Regions from separate parts of the Buttiauxella sp. JUb87 genome, predicted to be linked through region 1. Evidence: predicted binding sites of a transcription regulator. Region 1 holds the regulator's gene; the other holds the start of a gene.
What was found. Region 1 encodes LexA, which represses DNA repair genes until DNA is damaged. Its sites were predicted from a motif close to TNCTGTATGTACATACAGNA; they were not measured.
Positions count from the first base shown of each region.

Region 2: the regulator LexA is predicted to act here: its motif matches at 5,021-5,040, upstream of dinG (ATP-dependent DNA helicase DinG).

Region 1 covers NZ_SNVY01000010.1:82,671-90,471, reverse strand. The annotation lists gene plsB (glycerol-3-phosphate 1-O-acyltransferase PlsB) at 1-1,088, opposite strand, end outside; gene EC843_RS21635 (diacylglycerol kinase) at 1,215-1,583, shown strand; gene lexA (transcriptional repressor LexA) at 1,692-2,300, shown strand; gene dinF (MATE family efflux transporter DinF) at 2,369-3,703, shown strand; gene EC843_RS21620 (CsbD family protein) at 3,994-4,203, shown strand; gene zur (zinc uptake transcriptional repressor Zur) at 4,346-4,861, opposite strand; gene EC843_RS21610 (cupin domain-containing protein) at 4,971-5,474, shown strand; gene EC843_RS21605 (conjugal transfer protein TraF) at 5,647-6,954, shown strand; gene dusA (tRNA dihydrouridine(20/20a) synthase DusA) at 7,050-7,801, shown strand, end outside.
Region 2 covers NZ_SNVY01000003.1:556,320-564,120, forward strand. The annotation lists gene EC843_RS14600 (ABC transporter permease) at 1-1,104, shown strand, start outside; gene EC843_RS14605 (ABC transporter ATP-binding protein) at 1,101-2,060, shown strand; gene EC843_RS14610 (ABC transporter permease) at 2,044-2,775, shown strand; gene EC843_RS24835 (membrane protein) at 2,756-2,863, opposite strand; gene EC843_RS14615 (MerR family transcriptional regulator) at 2,939-3,694, opposite strand; gene EC843_RS14620 (cupin domain-containing protein) at 3,791-4,912, opposite strand; gene dinG (ATP-dependent DNA helicase DinG) at 5,053-7,212, shown strand; gene ybiB (DNA-binding protein YbiB) at 7,227-7,801, shown strand, end outside.

The DNA of each region.
Region 1 (7,801 bases):
GAGTAGAGTTTGCTGCCTTTAAAGGTACGGCGGATAAAGAACGCACCGAGGCGGCGGAAAATCGGGCCGGCTGGCCAGAAATTCAGGTTGATACCCGCTGCGATGTGCGGAGGAACCAGCCCCTGGTGATAAAGCACGTAGGACAACAGCATGTAGTCCATGTGGCTGCGATGGCAGGGCACATAGACAATCTCGTGGCCGTCATGAGCCAGTTGGCGCACGCGTTCAGCGTTATGAACGTTGATGCCCTGGTACAAACGGTTCCACGTCAGACCTAACACGCGGTCAGTCAAACGCACGGCTTCATACGAGAAGTTAGCGGCAATCTCTTCCATCAAAGCAACAGCATTCTGCTGGGCTTTTTCATGGGAGATTTTCTTGCTGCGCGCTTCATCTTCTACTGCACGAGCGATAGCTTTTGAGGCCAGTAGCTTATTGAACAGATCCTGGCGTACCGGCAGACGCGGGCCGACAGTCGCTAAACGCTGGCGAGCAAAGTGCATACGCGCTACGCGAGCCAGTTTTTGGGCGATTTTTTTGTCTGTACCGTGGTCGGTTGCCATCTGGCGCAGCGAAACCGGAGCGGAGAAACGCACAAAGCTGTCGCGCCCAAGCCAGGAAACAGCGAAAAATTTCTGGACGCCGTTCAGCATCTTTAATGGCGGATTCACTTCGCCTTTTTCGCGCCCAGGGGAGCGGCCAAACATCACCGATACTGGCACCATCTGCACATCCAGATTTGGATTGCTGCGGTGTAAGTCGAGGTAATCGTGGAACAGTTTGATCGACTCTTCTTTTGGCGTGTAATAAGTGAAAACACGCGGGCCGCCATGGATAAAGACATAGCGCGGCAATACCGCACCGTCGATTTCTAACGGCTCGAGAGGGTCGGGCAAGTTATGCGCGAGACATTGTGCGCGCAGCGTTAATAAGTCCGCCTTGGAGTTATACGGCAGGACATACATAATCGGGCGTGTGGGATCTAAGCCCAGTTCGGCTTGTGGATCTGCCGGAATGGACTTGCTCTTTACCAGAACGCCTAATGGTAAATTAAGTAATTTGTAGTAGATTCTTGGCCAGCCTGACATAAACGATGTAAAGCCTCAGGTTAATGATGCAAATTCGCCGCAAGAATATCAGAATCTGGCTCAGATTTCTGTGGCGTTGCAATATAGATAAGCATTGACCCAAATAATTTGAAAAGGTTTCCCAAAATGGCGAGCAGTACCACTGGACTTACCCGTATCATCAAAGCCGCAGGCTACTCATGGAAAGGGCTCAAAGCAGCCTGGATTAACGAAGCGGCTTTCCGCCAGGAAGGGGTTAGCGCGCTCATCGCCATCGCCATCGCCTGCTGGTTAGATGTTGACCCTATCACCCGTATTTTACTGATTGGTTCTGTTGTGCTGGTCATGATTGTCGAAATTCTCAATAGCGCTATCGAGGCGCTTGTTGACCGTGTTGGTACCGATTACCACGAGCTTTCAGGACGGGCCAAGGACATGGGGTCTGCTGCCGTATTAATCGCCATTATCCTCGCAGTTATTACCTGGGTCACACTGCTTTGGCCGCATTTGCGATGATCTTTCCAGAATAGTTAAGTCCCTGGTTTTTTGCTCAATTTGTGGTTCCAAAATCGCCTTTGACTGTATATACTCACAGCATAACTGTATAAACACCCAGGGGGCGGAATGAAAGCGTTAACTACCAGGCAGCAAGAGGTGTTTGATCTTATTCGGGATCATATCAGCCAGACCGGCATGCCACCGACTCGTGCCGAGATTGCTCAACGTCTGGGGTTCCGTTCTCCGAACGCCGCTGAAGAGCACCTGAAAGCACTTGCCCGTAAAGGCGTCATTGAGATTATCTCTGGTGCGTCGCGCGGTATCCGCTTGCTGGTGGAAGAAGTTACCGGTATTCCGCTGGTTGGGCGTGTTGCTGCGGGGGAACCACTCCTTGCACAACAGCACATCGAAGGCCATTACCAGGTTGACCCATCACTGTTTAAACCAAATGCCGATTTCCTGTTGCGCGTTAGCGGGATGTCTATGAAAGACATCGGTATTATGGACGGCGACCTGCTTGCAGTTCATAAAACTCAGGATGTGCGTAACGGCCAGGTTGTGGTGGCGCGTATTGACGACGAAGTGACTGTTAAGCGCTTAAAGCAGCAGGGTAATACCGTTCATCTTCTGCCTGAAAATAGCGAATTTGAACCTATTGTGGTTGACCTGCGCGAACATAACTTCTCTATTGAAGGGTTGGCGGTTGGGGTAATTCGCAACGGCGACTGGCTGTAAACTTCTCCAGATGATGCGCTTTAATGCGCATCATCGTCTTAATTCTCTTATCTCTTCCTGGATTGGCCATGCGATTTTTCTCGACGGCTGACAGAGCTCTCTGGCGCCTCGCCTTACCCATGATTTTTTCCAACATCACCGTGCCTTTACTGGGCCTTGTTGATACCGCGGTAATTGGTCATTTGGATAGCCCTGTTTATCTTGGCGGTGTCGCTATTGGTGCGACGGCAACCAGCTTCTTATTTATGCTGTTGCTGTTTTTGCGCATGAGCACCACCGGTTTAACTGCCCAGGCATTTGGTGCCAATAATCCCTCTGCTTTAGCGCGTGCACTGGTTCAGCCCTTGCTATTGGCGTTAGGAGCAGGGGTGGCGATCGTCTTACTGCGTGAACCGCTGATATCCCTGGCCTTGCATATCGTCGGCGGCAATGAAGATGTTTTGTTGCAGGCCCGGCGATTCCTTGAAATACGTTGGCTTAGTGCGCCAGCCTCGCTTGCCAACCTGGTCTTGTTGGGCTGGTTGTTAGGCGTTCAGTATGCGCGTGCGCCAGTTATCTTGCTGGTTGTCGGAAACGTACTGAATATCGTGCTGGATGTGTGGCTGGTTATGGGGCTACACATGGATGTTCAGGGCGCGGCACTCGCCACCGTCACCGCAGAATATGCGACGTTTATCATTGGTTTGCTGATGGTGAAAAAGGTCATGGGTTTGCGCGGAATCAGCTTTGAGATGCTCAAAGAGTCCTGGCGCGGGAATGTGCGGCGTCTGCTGGCACTCAATCGCGACATCATGCTGCGCTCGCTGTTGCTACAGGTCTGTTTCGCCTCAGTCACTATCTTTGGTGCGCGGTTAGGTAGCGAAATCGTCGCGGTTAACGCCGTGTTGATGACGCTATTAACCTTCACCGCCTATGCGCTCGATGGGTTCGCCTATGCCGTTGAAGCCCATTCCGGGCAGGCGTTTGGCGCTAAAAACCGTGGTCAATTGCTCGAAGTATGGGGCGCTGCATGTCGCCAGGCGGGCTTAGTCGCTCTTATGTTCGCCGCTGTGTATGCGCTGTTTGGTGAGCACATTGTTTCGCTTCTTACCTCTATCCCGGAATTGCAGCTACAGGCAGACCGCTACTTGCACTGGCAGATTGTTTTGCCCGTTGTTGGTGTCTGGTGTTATTTGCTGGACGGCATGTTTATTGGCGCAACGCGAGGTACGGAAATGCGCAACAGCATGGCGGTTGCGGCATTGGGATTTGGGCTGACGTTGCTCACCGTGCCTTATCTGGGAAATCATGGTCTGTGGTTATCCGTGGCTGTGTTCCTGGCTTTGCGCGGACTGTCTTTGGGATGGATTTGGCGTCGCCATTGGCGGGATAACAGCTGGTTTCCGGCTGGAACTCCTGATTAGTTACAGCTCATAGTTAGTTACAACTCATAGTTAGTTACAACTCATAGTTAGTTACAACTTCTGACGCGCTTTTAATCGCACTCCAGTATGCTGATTTGCCACCTGATTTTGGGGCAAGTCAGCATCATTTCTGTTACTTCTGTGGTTCAATGTTCTTAGTTTTCCCCTCACTGCCATATCCTTGACTACAATTATTTCCACGTCCAGCAGATAGTGAGTGTCAGCCAAACGGCAGCACCTGGGCGTTGTTAACTATTAGCAGTTCTTAACCGAACGATGAGGATATTATTATGAATAAAGACGAAATCGGCGGTAACTGGAAACAGTTCAAAGGCACAGTAAAAGAGAAATGGGGCAAACTGACAGACGATGACATGACCGTCATCGAAGGGAAACGCGATCAGCTTGTCGGTAAAATTCAGGAACGCTATGGATATGCGAAAGATCAGGCAGAGAACGAAGTCGTTGATTGGGAAAAACGTAACGATTACCGCTGGTAATCTCATCCCTCAGATGTGTTAACTCTCATAGGCTAACCTGCCCTGGTACATGGATGTACCGATCCCCTCCATACTTCAAGCTACATCTTTTGGCTGCATTCACTTACCGCTTCAATGCAACTCGAATTATTTCGGGTTCAGGCTAGCGTGACTTCTTCTTACTCTGAATGGTGTGGTCATGCCCGCATTCTTCCGGGTGGCTACAGGCTTCAACTTCCGCACACGCGCTGCATAAACCATGCGCCTCAATGACATTGTGGTGTAGAGCAAATCCTGACTGGGCAGCCAGTTGATTCATAATATCTTCCACACCTTCCGCGCTATGCTCCTTCACCGCGCCACACCTGTCGCAAATCAACATCGCTGATGAGTGAGTCGGCTGATCAATCAGATGGCACAAAACATAGCTGTTGGTTGACTCGACGCGATGGACAAAGCCTTGTTCGAGAAGAAAATCGAGCGCACGATACACCGTCGGGGGTTTAGCTTGCGGTTCACTGGCGCGAAGTAAATCCAGCAAATCATAAGCGCTGATTGCACCCGCTTGCTGCGTCAATAAACGCAACACTTCCAGGCGTTGTGGTGTCAGGCGCACATTACGCTGTTCGCATAGTTTTTCAGCCTGCGCTAACACGTTTTGTGAAGTCGTGATGTCCATCAGCATTCCCCTGTAGATTAGCCCTACACTCTATCACAACGCGCAATAAACGCCGAGTGGTGCGCCATGCTGGCCACAGCCTTTTGAGATGACTATCCCGGAGTTTGCTATGAATAAACCTGATTGCATTCGTCACTGGAAAGAACTGGAAGGTGAAGATGACTCAACTTATCCAGACAGTACTGAATTGTTTTCCATTGGCGCGCCATTGGCTCGCAAACTTGGGCTAACACGCCTGGGGATTCACCACGAGCGCCTGCTCCCTGGCCGCCGGACGTCCTATCCGCATGCGGAAAGTAGCGAGGAAGAGTTTGCTTATGTTCTGGAAGGGCATCCACAGGTGTGGATTAACGGCCACCTTTACTCACTTGAACCGGGTGATAGTGTTGGTTTCCCGGCCGGGACGGGCGTCTGCCATACCTTCATCAACAACACCGAGCATGAAGTCCGGTTGCTGATTGTGGGTGAGGCCAACAAAGCCGAAAACCGAATTTATTACCCGCTAAACGCGAGCTATGCCGCACAACGCCAGGATCGCTGGATTGACCACCCGCCGCAGTTTTTTGGCCCACATGACGGCCATCCTTCACGAAAACCGAACGGTAAACTATAAATAAGTTTACAGGGAATTTTTGAACTCATAATCCTGATGGAGAGAAACGGGATTTCGATGGGATAAACATCCCCCTTTTTAGCTTTTTATTCACAGCAATAGTCCGCCTCTGTTCAGTCATAACTGGCAGGGGCAAGTTATGAAATCTGATTAACAGACGGGCGAGCGGTGAATGAAAAAAATTAAAACTCTGGTGGCGTTCAGCGCTGCCTCTTTATTTGTGGCAAATCAAGCCAGTGCGGCAGGTACCTGGTCAGAAGCTCGTAGTGATGCAATGGGGGGGACGGGCGTTGCTTCAGCGAGTTATGGAAGTGGAGTGCTAACAAACCCTGCGCTGCTGGCAAAGGCAAAACAGGACGACTCAGTGACAGTTATTTTGCCCTCCGTGAGCGGGCAAATGACAGATAAAGATAACCTGCAGGATCAGATTGATGGCATTAGCGATACGGTCGATCAATACCAGAACGTTATCGACGATCTTACCCTGCAGGATATCCTTTTAAACCCAAATGGTTCACTTGGTCAGCTTCAGGGCGCTGCGGGGAGCTTGGCTGGCGAACTGGAAGATCTGCGAGGTCAAACAGCAAACGCGAAAGCCGGGGCGAGTATCGCAGTCAGTATTCCAAATGATGTGCTGTCGATGGCATTTGTCGCAAAAGCCTATGCGCGAGCACATGTGAGTTCCTCTATTGATCAACAAGATATTGATTATCTGCACAGCATCGCGAATTCCAGGGTTGTTGCCGGGGGAGTCGCACTAGATGCTGCCGTTAATGGCTCTGATGTTATCACCAGCAATCTCAACTCCACTGCATCTGGGCGCGGCGCAATTGTCTCCGACTATGGTGTGGCGCTGGCGAAACAGTTTGATCTAAACGGCGTGCCTGTCTCTGTTGGCATCACGCCGAAACTGCAAAAAACCTGGCTGTACAACTACACCACATCAATCTATTCCTACGACAGCAGCGACTGGAAAAATAGCCGCTATCGTAACGACGACACTGGCTTTAACGTTGATGCGGGTGTGGCAGCTGATTTTGGCGAAAACTGGACTGTCGGTCTGAGCGGCCAGAACCTGATTTCACATGACATTGATACCAAAGATATCCTGATCACAAATGGCAGGACGGGCGAAACCGTCAACTATAAAGACACTTATCAGATTCGCCCGTTAGTGACGGCGGGCTTAGCCTGGCATAACGATTTCATCACCCTTAGCGCCGACGGCGATCTCACCGAAACAAAAGGTTTCAAAAGCGAAGACGATTCACAGTACGTTGGCGTGGGCGCTGAAGTTACGCCGCTGCCGTGGCTTGCGGTGCGCGCCGGTTACCGGGCTGACGTCAAATCAAACGATAGCAACGTCTTTACCGGTGGGGTTGGCTTTGCGCCATTTAATCGCGTTCACATCGATTTAATGGGGCTGTACGGCGAAGACGAAACCTGGGGGGCAGGGGCACAGCTTAGCATGACCTTCTGATGAAAATAGCCGTCGGGACGAGCGAGTGTCCCGGCGCTGCTTTATGCTATAGTGGCGACCCTTTTTTAACCGTAGCCCGTAAACGCCCAGTGCCTATGTCCTCACAAACAAACCAGACCCTCTTCCAGCCACATCGTTTCTCTATTGCGCCGATGCTTGACTGGACTGACCGCCACTGCCGCTATTTTTTGCGTCAGCTTTCAAGCCAGACACTGCTGTACACCGAAATGGTGACCACCGGTGCGATCATTCATGGCAAAGGGGACTATCTGGCGTACAGCGAAGACGAGCATCCTATCGCGTTGCAGTTGGGGGGTAGCGATCCGGCGGCTTTAGCGCAATGCGCGAAACTGGCTGAAGAACGTGGCTACGACGAAATTAACCTCAACGTAGGTTGCCCATCTGACCGTGTACAAAATGGCATGTTTGGCGCGTGTCTGATGGCTGATGCCCAGCGGGTTGCCGATTGCATCAAAGCGATGCGCGACGTGGTTTCTATTCCCGTCACCGTCAAAACGCGTATTGGCATTGATGACCAGGACAGCTACGAATTCCTGTGTGATTTCATCGGTACAGTCGCCGGGAAGGGCGAATGTGAGATGTTCATTATCCATGCCCGTAAAGCGTGGCTTTCGGGCCTAAGCCCGAAAGAAAACCGTGAAATTCCGCCGCTGGATTACCCGCGCGTGTATCAACTCAAGCGTGATTTCCCACACCTGACGATGGCCATCAACGGCGGTATCAAAACGCTGGAAGAGGCAAAAGCCCATCTGGAACATATGGATGGCGTGATGGTCGGGCGCGAAGCCTATCAGAACCCAGGCCTGCTGACCGCGGTTGACCGTGA
Region 2 (7,801 bases), on a different contig from region 1:
GCAGGCGCGGCTTTACCGTTTATCAATTTCGCACCCAATCGCCTGGTTTCCGGGGAGCCTATCGCGCTTAGCCAACTCCCGGCGCACGCCTGGCTGGTTCTCTGTGTTGCGGTTTTCATCCTGGCCTGTCTGGCGCTGTTACCTTGTCGGCCACCTGCATTGCTATTGACACTCCTGGTGGGCGAGCTGACGTTTATCGCTATTTTGTGGGCGATGGGAAACACGGCAACGCAGTTTTCGCTGCAGGGAAGCACGCTTGCGCGCTCCTCACCGGGCAGCGGATTATGGTTGTCGCTAACTTTATGCCTGCTGCTGTGCACTGACGCCATCAACCGTCTGACGCCCAAAGCACTCTGGCGTTTGCTGCTGAATATACAGATCTGGGTTGTGCCTCTCGCACTGCTGCTGAGTGGATTTTTTTCCGACCTTTCCCTGCTAAAAGAGTATGCCAACCGTCAGGATGTTTTTGATGATGCACTGTCGCGCCATCTGGCTCTGTTATTGGGGACGTTGCTGCCAGCGCTGTTGATTGGCGTGCCGTTGGGCGTGCTGTGTTACAACCGTCCAGGCTGGCAATCCTCGGTCTTTTCGGTGCTCAATGTTATTCAAACGGTGCCTTCGGTGGCGTTGTTCGGTTTGTTAATTGCGCCGCTGGCGGGGCTGGTCAAGATTTTTCCCTGGCTGGGTTCGCTGGGCGTGAGCGGGATTGGCGTCGCGCCAGCATTAATCGCGCTGGTGCTGTACGCGCTATTGCCGTTAGTGCGCGGCGTGGTAGCAGGGTTACAGCAAGTTCCACGCAATATCATTGAAAGTGCTGAAGGCATGGGCATGTCGCGCTGGCAGATTTTTTGGCAGGCTGAAGTACCACTGGCGCTACCCGTATTATTACGCAGCCTGCGTGTTGTCTGCGTTCAGACCATCGGTATGACGGTGATTGCCGCGCTGATTGGTGCCGGTGGTTTTGGGGCGATTATCTTCCAGGGGTTACTCAGTAGCGCGCTGGATTTGGTGTTGCTCGGTGTGATCCCGGTTATCGCGCTGGCGGTTGTCCTCGACGCATTTTTTAAACTGTTTATCTCATTGCTTGAGGAAAAACAGCCATGATCGAATTCGAAAATGTCAGCAAATCCTTCCAGGGCGAGATAGCCGTCAGCGACTTGTCGCTGCATATCAAGGAAGGGGAGTTCACGGTGCTGATTGGCACTTCAGGTTCTGGAAAATCCACCACTCTGAAAATGATCAACCGCCTGGTCGAACACGATAGCGGGCGCATCCGCTTTGCAGGTGAAGAAATCCGTAATTTTGACGCCAAAGTTCTGCGCCGCCGCATGGGGTATGCGATTCAGTCGATTGGCCTGTTTCCCCACTGGAATGTGGCCCAGAATATAGCCACCGTGCCGCAATTGCTGAAATGGCCGAAAGCGCGAATCAGTGCGCGGATTGACGAATTACTGGATTTACTCGGCCTGGAAGCAGCGCAATTTCGTGACCGTTATCCGCATCAGCTTTCGGGTGGGCAGCAACAGCGTGTTGGCGTGGCGCGCGCGCTGGCGGCTGACCCGGAAGTGTTGTTGATGGATGAGCCTTTTGGCGCGCTTGATCCGGTGACACGCGGCGCGCTGCAACAAGAAATTATCCGCATCCATCAACTGCTTGGGCGCACCATTGTGCTGGTGACGCACGACATTGATGAAGCGCTAACACTGGCCGACAGAATTGTGCTGATGGATGGCGGGCAGGTGGTTCAGCAAGGTACACCGCTGGAATTATTAACGCGCCCGGCAACAGATTTTGTGCGTGATTTCTTTGGTCGCAGTGAGCTTGGTGTACGCCTGTTGTCACTTTGTCATGTGGCTGAGCGGGTGCGAACGGAAGAGCGCATCGCAGGCGATCCAATCAGCGAAACGTTAAGTTTGCGCGAGGCATTATCGCTGTTTGTTGACCGCCAATGCCAGCAATTACCGGTGGTAAACCAGCGTGGTGAACCTTGCGGGGTGCTGCATTTTAGCGACCTGGTTCAGGGGGAAAAGATGCGGGGTGAAAATGCGCCTGCTTCGTGACCCACTGCTGTGGTTTATTGCGCTGTTTATCGCATTGTTAGCGGTATTACCTTACAGCGGCCCCGTGTTCAGCTGGCTTTTTCCTGAACTCGAAAGGCCTTTGTACCAACAAGATAGTTTTATCGCCCTGGCGCTCAAACATTTTATGCTGGTCGGGATTTCCAGTTTGGTGGCGATTGTGATTGGCATGGGGCTGGGTATCGCGGTGACACGCCCGGCAGGACTTGAGTTTCGCTCTCTGGTTGAAACCATCACCGCGGCTGGGCAAACTTTCCCGCCCGTCGCGGTGCTGGCAATTGCCGTTCCGGTAATGGGGTTTGGTCAGCAACCGGCAATTATCGCGCTGGTGTTATACGGCTTGCTGCCGATTTTGCAGGGAACGTTAGCAGGGATTGGCGCGGTACCAGAAGCCACAAAAGAGATTGCCCTGGGGGCCGGAATGAGCCGCTGGCAAATGCTGAGAAAAGTCGAATTACCCCTTGCAGCACCTGTGATTCTGGCGGGGATCCGCACTTCGGTGATCATTAATATCGGCACCGCAGCGATTGCCTCAACGGTTGGTGCCAGCACCCTGGGTTCGCCGATAATTATCGGGCTGAGCGGCTTTAACACCGCCTATGTGATTCAAGGCGCTTTGTTGGTCGCGTTGGCCGCCGTGGTTATCGACCGCCTGTTTGAACGCTTATTACGTTACATCACGCGCCATGAAGGATGACGATATAGCCAACCAGCATTACGCCGCCAATCCCACCGATAGCCATCACCAGCATACCGCCCACCAGGGCAATTTTACTCAGTTTCATCTTTATATTCGCTCCATACATAACGTCTGCGATTATAAGATGAAGCAGGGTTGTTAATGAACCTTTAAATTTTTCTTATGCGTGTTCGGTCGATTGCCCGTTGCTCATCAGTGGGTAAATTTGTAACCCCGAGCAGCGCCAAAGTTCCAGCTGGTCAAGTTGACTGTGGGTCGGCGTATCGCCACACCACACCAGCAATGTTTGTTGGGCGAACAGCTCAGGGCGCAACTGGTGCAACGGATGCGCTAACACATCCACACGCCAGCCTTGTTGGATTGCCATCCACGCCGCCATCCATAAACGGGTGGTATCCGGTGTATCCCATCCAATTAATAGCGCATCTTTACCGCTGCGTTTGCGCGCGGAGGCGAGACACAGCGCAATGTAATTGATCAAGGCGCCATCCAGCAGACTGAGTAACGTGTTGAGTGTGACTTGTTGGCATTGCAGACGGCGACGAAGAGGGATGTAGAGCTGGTTGACGAGGGTTTCTGCCGGATAGTCGCGGCCAATGTCAGCCATCCAGTTTCGTAACCGGTTCGGACTGCCAGCTTGTAAATGGTGAAGCAATAGCTCCTGGCGTTCACGCCAGCCGCTTTCTCGATCCTGAAGTTCCCCACTCAGTAAGGCTTTCACCTTGCTGACTTGAACACCGTTTTCAATCCAGCGTTTGATTTCACGGATACGTTCGAGGTCGGCATCGTCAAATAATCGATGGCCGCCATCGGTACGCTGCGGTTTCAAAAGCCCGTAACGCCGTTGCCAGGCACGCAACGTTACGGGGTTGATATCACAAAGCAGAGCCACTTCACCGATTGTATAAAGCGCCATGTTATCCCCAAAGTCTACCCGGGAAACCCCCCGTATAACTGTAGTCAGTTACAAAGACTCTGGGTAATTTTTAGTTACATGGTGCAACTAAATCTGTTAATCGTCGAAATACCAATATCCTTGATTAACTAACTCAGTTAAGACGCTTACAAATTCTGGGTTCTGCAAAGCATCGCCCAGTTCGGCCTGGCTCAACAGGGTGTAACGGCACAGGGCATCGGCGGCATGCGGAACCGGCGCTTCCATCGGTTCGCTGTTGACGAAGAACTCGCCCTCGACATTCAGCACGCGCAAACCGCTCAACCGCGTCAGGCATTCGCCGCCGAGTAACGCATCAAGGATTTCCCCAGGTTGATATGGCGGCTCCGCTGGCGCAATGTCCAGCTCATGGCGCGGAGTGGTAATAAAGCGGCCAAACCACTGCTTGAAATCTTCAGGCTGGCTAATCACTTCCATCATCATGTCGCGCAGACGAGCCAGCTCATAGCCTTCAACTTTGCCCGGATGCTCGCGGCAGGTTAAATCAGGATCGCTGTAATGCTCGCCACCGAGATCGTTTTCCAGCGCGTAATCAGCAAAGCTGCTGATCAAATCGCGGCCATTTGGCCCACGGAAACCAACGGAATAGTTGAGTGCGGTTTCATGCGTGAAGCCATCGTGCGGGAAACCTGGTGGAATATACAGAATGTCGCCAGGTGCCAGATCTTCATCAATGATTGGTTCAAACGGATCAACGTGCAGCAATGCCGGATGCGGGCAGAACTGGCGCATCGGCAGTTTGTCACCGACACGCCAACGACGGCTGCCCATGCCCTGAATAATAAACACGTCATATTGGTCGATATGTGGGCCAACGCCGCCGCCAGGAACCGAGTAGGAGATCATCAGGTCATCCAGACGCCAGTCCGGTAACACACGGAATGGACGTACCAGTTCAGCCGCGGGTGCATGCCAGTGGTTAACGGCCTGCGCCAACAGCGACCAACCGGTTTCCCCTAGATTATCAAAATCTTCGAAAGGCCCGTTGGCAGCCTGCCACTGACCGTTGGTGTGGCTTACCAGGCGGCTATCCACTTCTGCTTCCATAGCAAGACCAGCTAACTCATCCGGCGTAATCGGATCGACAAAATTCGGAAACGCATTTTTCAAAATAACCGGCTTTTTCTGCCAGTATTTCGCCATAAACTCAGGCCAGTCTAAATTGAGTTGATAATCCATTTTTTGACACCAGTGGGAAGATAAACAGGCTCGATTATAGAGAGGAACCGCCCCTGGCCACTTTGTCATGCGTCAAGCCTTGCTGTAAGACTGCAAAAAGTGGGACAATAGTGGTTGTTTATACAGTAAAAGTGGTTTCCATGGCTTTGTCCTCAGCTCAAAAAGAGCAAATCGCCGCCTGGTATAAGGCGCTGCAGCAGCAGATCCCGGACTTTATTCCGCGCCCACCGCAACGGCAAATGATTGCCGAAGTGGCGAAAACGCTAGCGGGCGAAGCGGGTCGTCATCTGGCGATTGAGGCACCCACAGGTGTGGGGAAAACTCTTTCTTACCTGATCCCCGGGATTGCCATCGCCCGTGGTGAGCAAAAAACGTTAGTAGTCAGCACCGCCAACGTCGCTCTTCAGGATCAAATCTTCAGCAAAGACTTGCCGCTACTGCGCAAAATTATCCCCGATCTCAAATTTACCGCCGCCTTTGGTCGTGGGCGTTACGTTTGCCCGCGCAACCTGTCAGCCCTGGCGACGGACAACGCTTCACAAGGTGATTTGCTGGCTTTTCTGGAAGATGAAATGGCACCGACCAGCAAATATGAACAACAACGTTGCGCCAAACTGAAAACCGATCTCGATGCCTATAAATGGGACGGACTGCGCGACCATACTTCGCAAAATATTGAAGACGATCTCTGGCGGCGTTTAAGCACCGACAAAGCCAGCTGTCTGGGGCGCAATTGCCACTGGTATCGTGAATGCCCGTTCTTTGTGGCACGGCGTGAGATTGACGATGCGGAAGTGGTAGTAGCAAACCATTCGCTGGTGATGGCGGCTATGGAAAGCGACGCGGTGTTGCCTGAGGCAAAAAACCTGCTGCTGATTTTAGACGAAGGACATCATTTGCCGGATGTGGCCCGAGACGCGCTGGAAATGAGCGCCGAAGTCACGCCCGGTTACAGCCGTTTGCAGTTCGATCTCTTCACTAAACTGGTCGAAACCTGCATGGCGCAGTTCCGCCCGAAAAGCCCGCCACCGCTGACATCACCCGAACGTCTGACCAACCATTGTGATGAAATTTATGAACTGCTGAGTTCGTTTAACAGCATCGTTTCATTGTGGTTACCGGGCGAACAGGAAGCGGTTCACCGTTTTGAAATGGGCGTTTTGCCCGAAGAAATCATGGTGATTTGCAAACGCCTGGCGAAGCTAATGGAAGGGTTGCGCAGCCTGGCTGAAGCGCTGCTTAACGATTTGGGCGAAAAAACCGGAACGCACGATATTGTGCGTCTGCACCGCGCGTTACTGCATATGAACCGCGCATTGGGGTATTTCGAAACGCAGAGCAAACTGTGGCGGCTTTCGGCGATGGAGCAGGCATCGGGTGCGCCGGTGTCGAAATGGGTAACTCGTGACGTTCGTGAAGGTCAGCCGCATCTGTTCTTCCATTGCGTAGGGATCCGCGTGTGCGATCAGCTAGAAAAACTGGTCTGGCGTAATGTGCCGCACGTTATCGTGACTTCAGCAACGTTGCGTTCACTGAATAAATTCGATCGCTTACAAGAAATGAGTGGGCTGGACGAAGACGCAGGTGACCGGTTTATCGCGCTGGATTCACCGTTTAACCACGTCGAGCAGGGCAAGCTGGTGATCCCGCAGTTAACCGTTGAGCCGACGATGGAAAACGAAGCCCAGCATCTGGCTGAAATGGCAGCGTTCTTCCGTGCTGAACTGGCAAAAGGCGAGCACAAAGGGATGCTGGTGCTGTTCGCCAGCAACCGTGCGATGCAGGTGTTCCTGACGCATGTGACCGATTTACGACTAACACTGCTGGTGCAAGGCGACATGCCACGTTATCGGCTGGTGGAGCTGCACCGTAAACGTGTTGAACAAGGTGAAACCAGTGTGCTGATCGGCCTGCAATCTTTTGCCGAAGGTCTGGATTTAAAAGGGGATTTACTCAGCCAGGTGCACATCCACAAAATTGCCTTCCCGCCAATTGACAGTCCGGTGGTGGTCACCGAAGGCGAATGGTTAAAAACCCTGAAACGCTATCCTTTTGAAGTACAGAGTTTACCGAGCGCGTCATTTAATCTTATTCAACAAGTCGGGCGTTTAATTCGTAGCCACGGCTGTTATGGTGAAGTGGTGATTTACGACCGCCGCTTGTTGACCAAAAATTATGGGCAGCGTTTACTGGGTGCACTGCCAGTGTTTCCAATAAGCCAGCCTGAAGCGCCAGCGGCTAAACTGATTGATACCCCACCGAAAAAGACGGTGCGACGCAAACGTGTGAGCAAGAAATAAAAAGGAGAGTCGGAGTGGATTACCGTAAGATCATTAAAGAAGTCGGGCGTGGTAAGAACCACGCACGCGATCTGGATTTTGACACCGCTCGCGGCTTATACGCCCATATGCTCAGAGGCGAAGTGCCGGAGCTGGAGTTAGGCGGCGTGCTGATTGCGCTGCGTATCAAAGGCGAAGGTGAGGCGGAAATGCTTGGCTTCTATGATGCGATGAAGCACCACCTCATCTCGCTGACGCCACCAGTGAACAAGCCGATGCCCATTGTCATCCCTTCTTATAATGGCGCGCGCAAACTAGCAAACCTAACTCCCTTGCTCGCGATGTTACTTAACCGTCTCGGTTTTCCGGTGGTGGTGCATGGCGTAAGCCACGATCCAACGCGTGTCATAACCGAAACCATTTTTAAGCTGATGGGGATTGAGCCGACGCTGCATGCCGGCCAGGCTCAGGCCAAACTGGATTCTCATCATCCGGTATATATCCCCATCAGTGCGCTTTGCACGCCAATGGAAGATCAGCTGGCAATGCGCTGGCGGATGGGGGTGCGTAATAGTGCCCACACGCTCGCCAAACTGGCAACTCCGTTTGC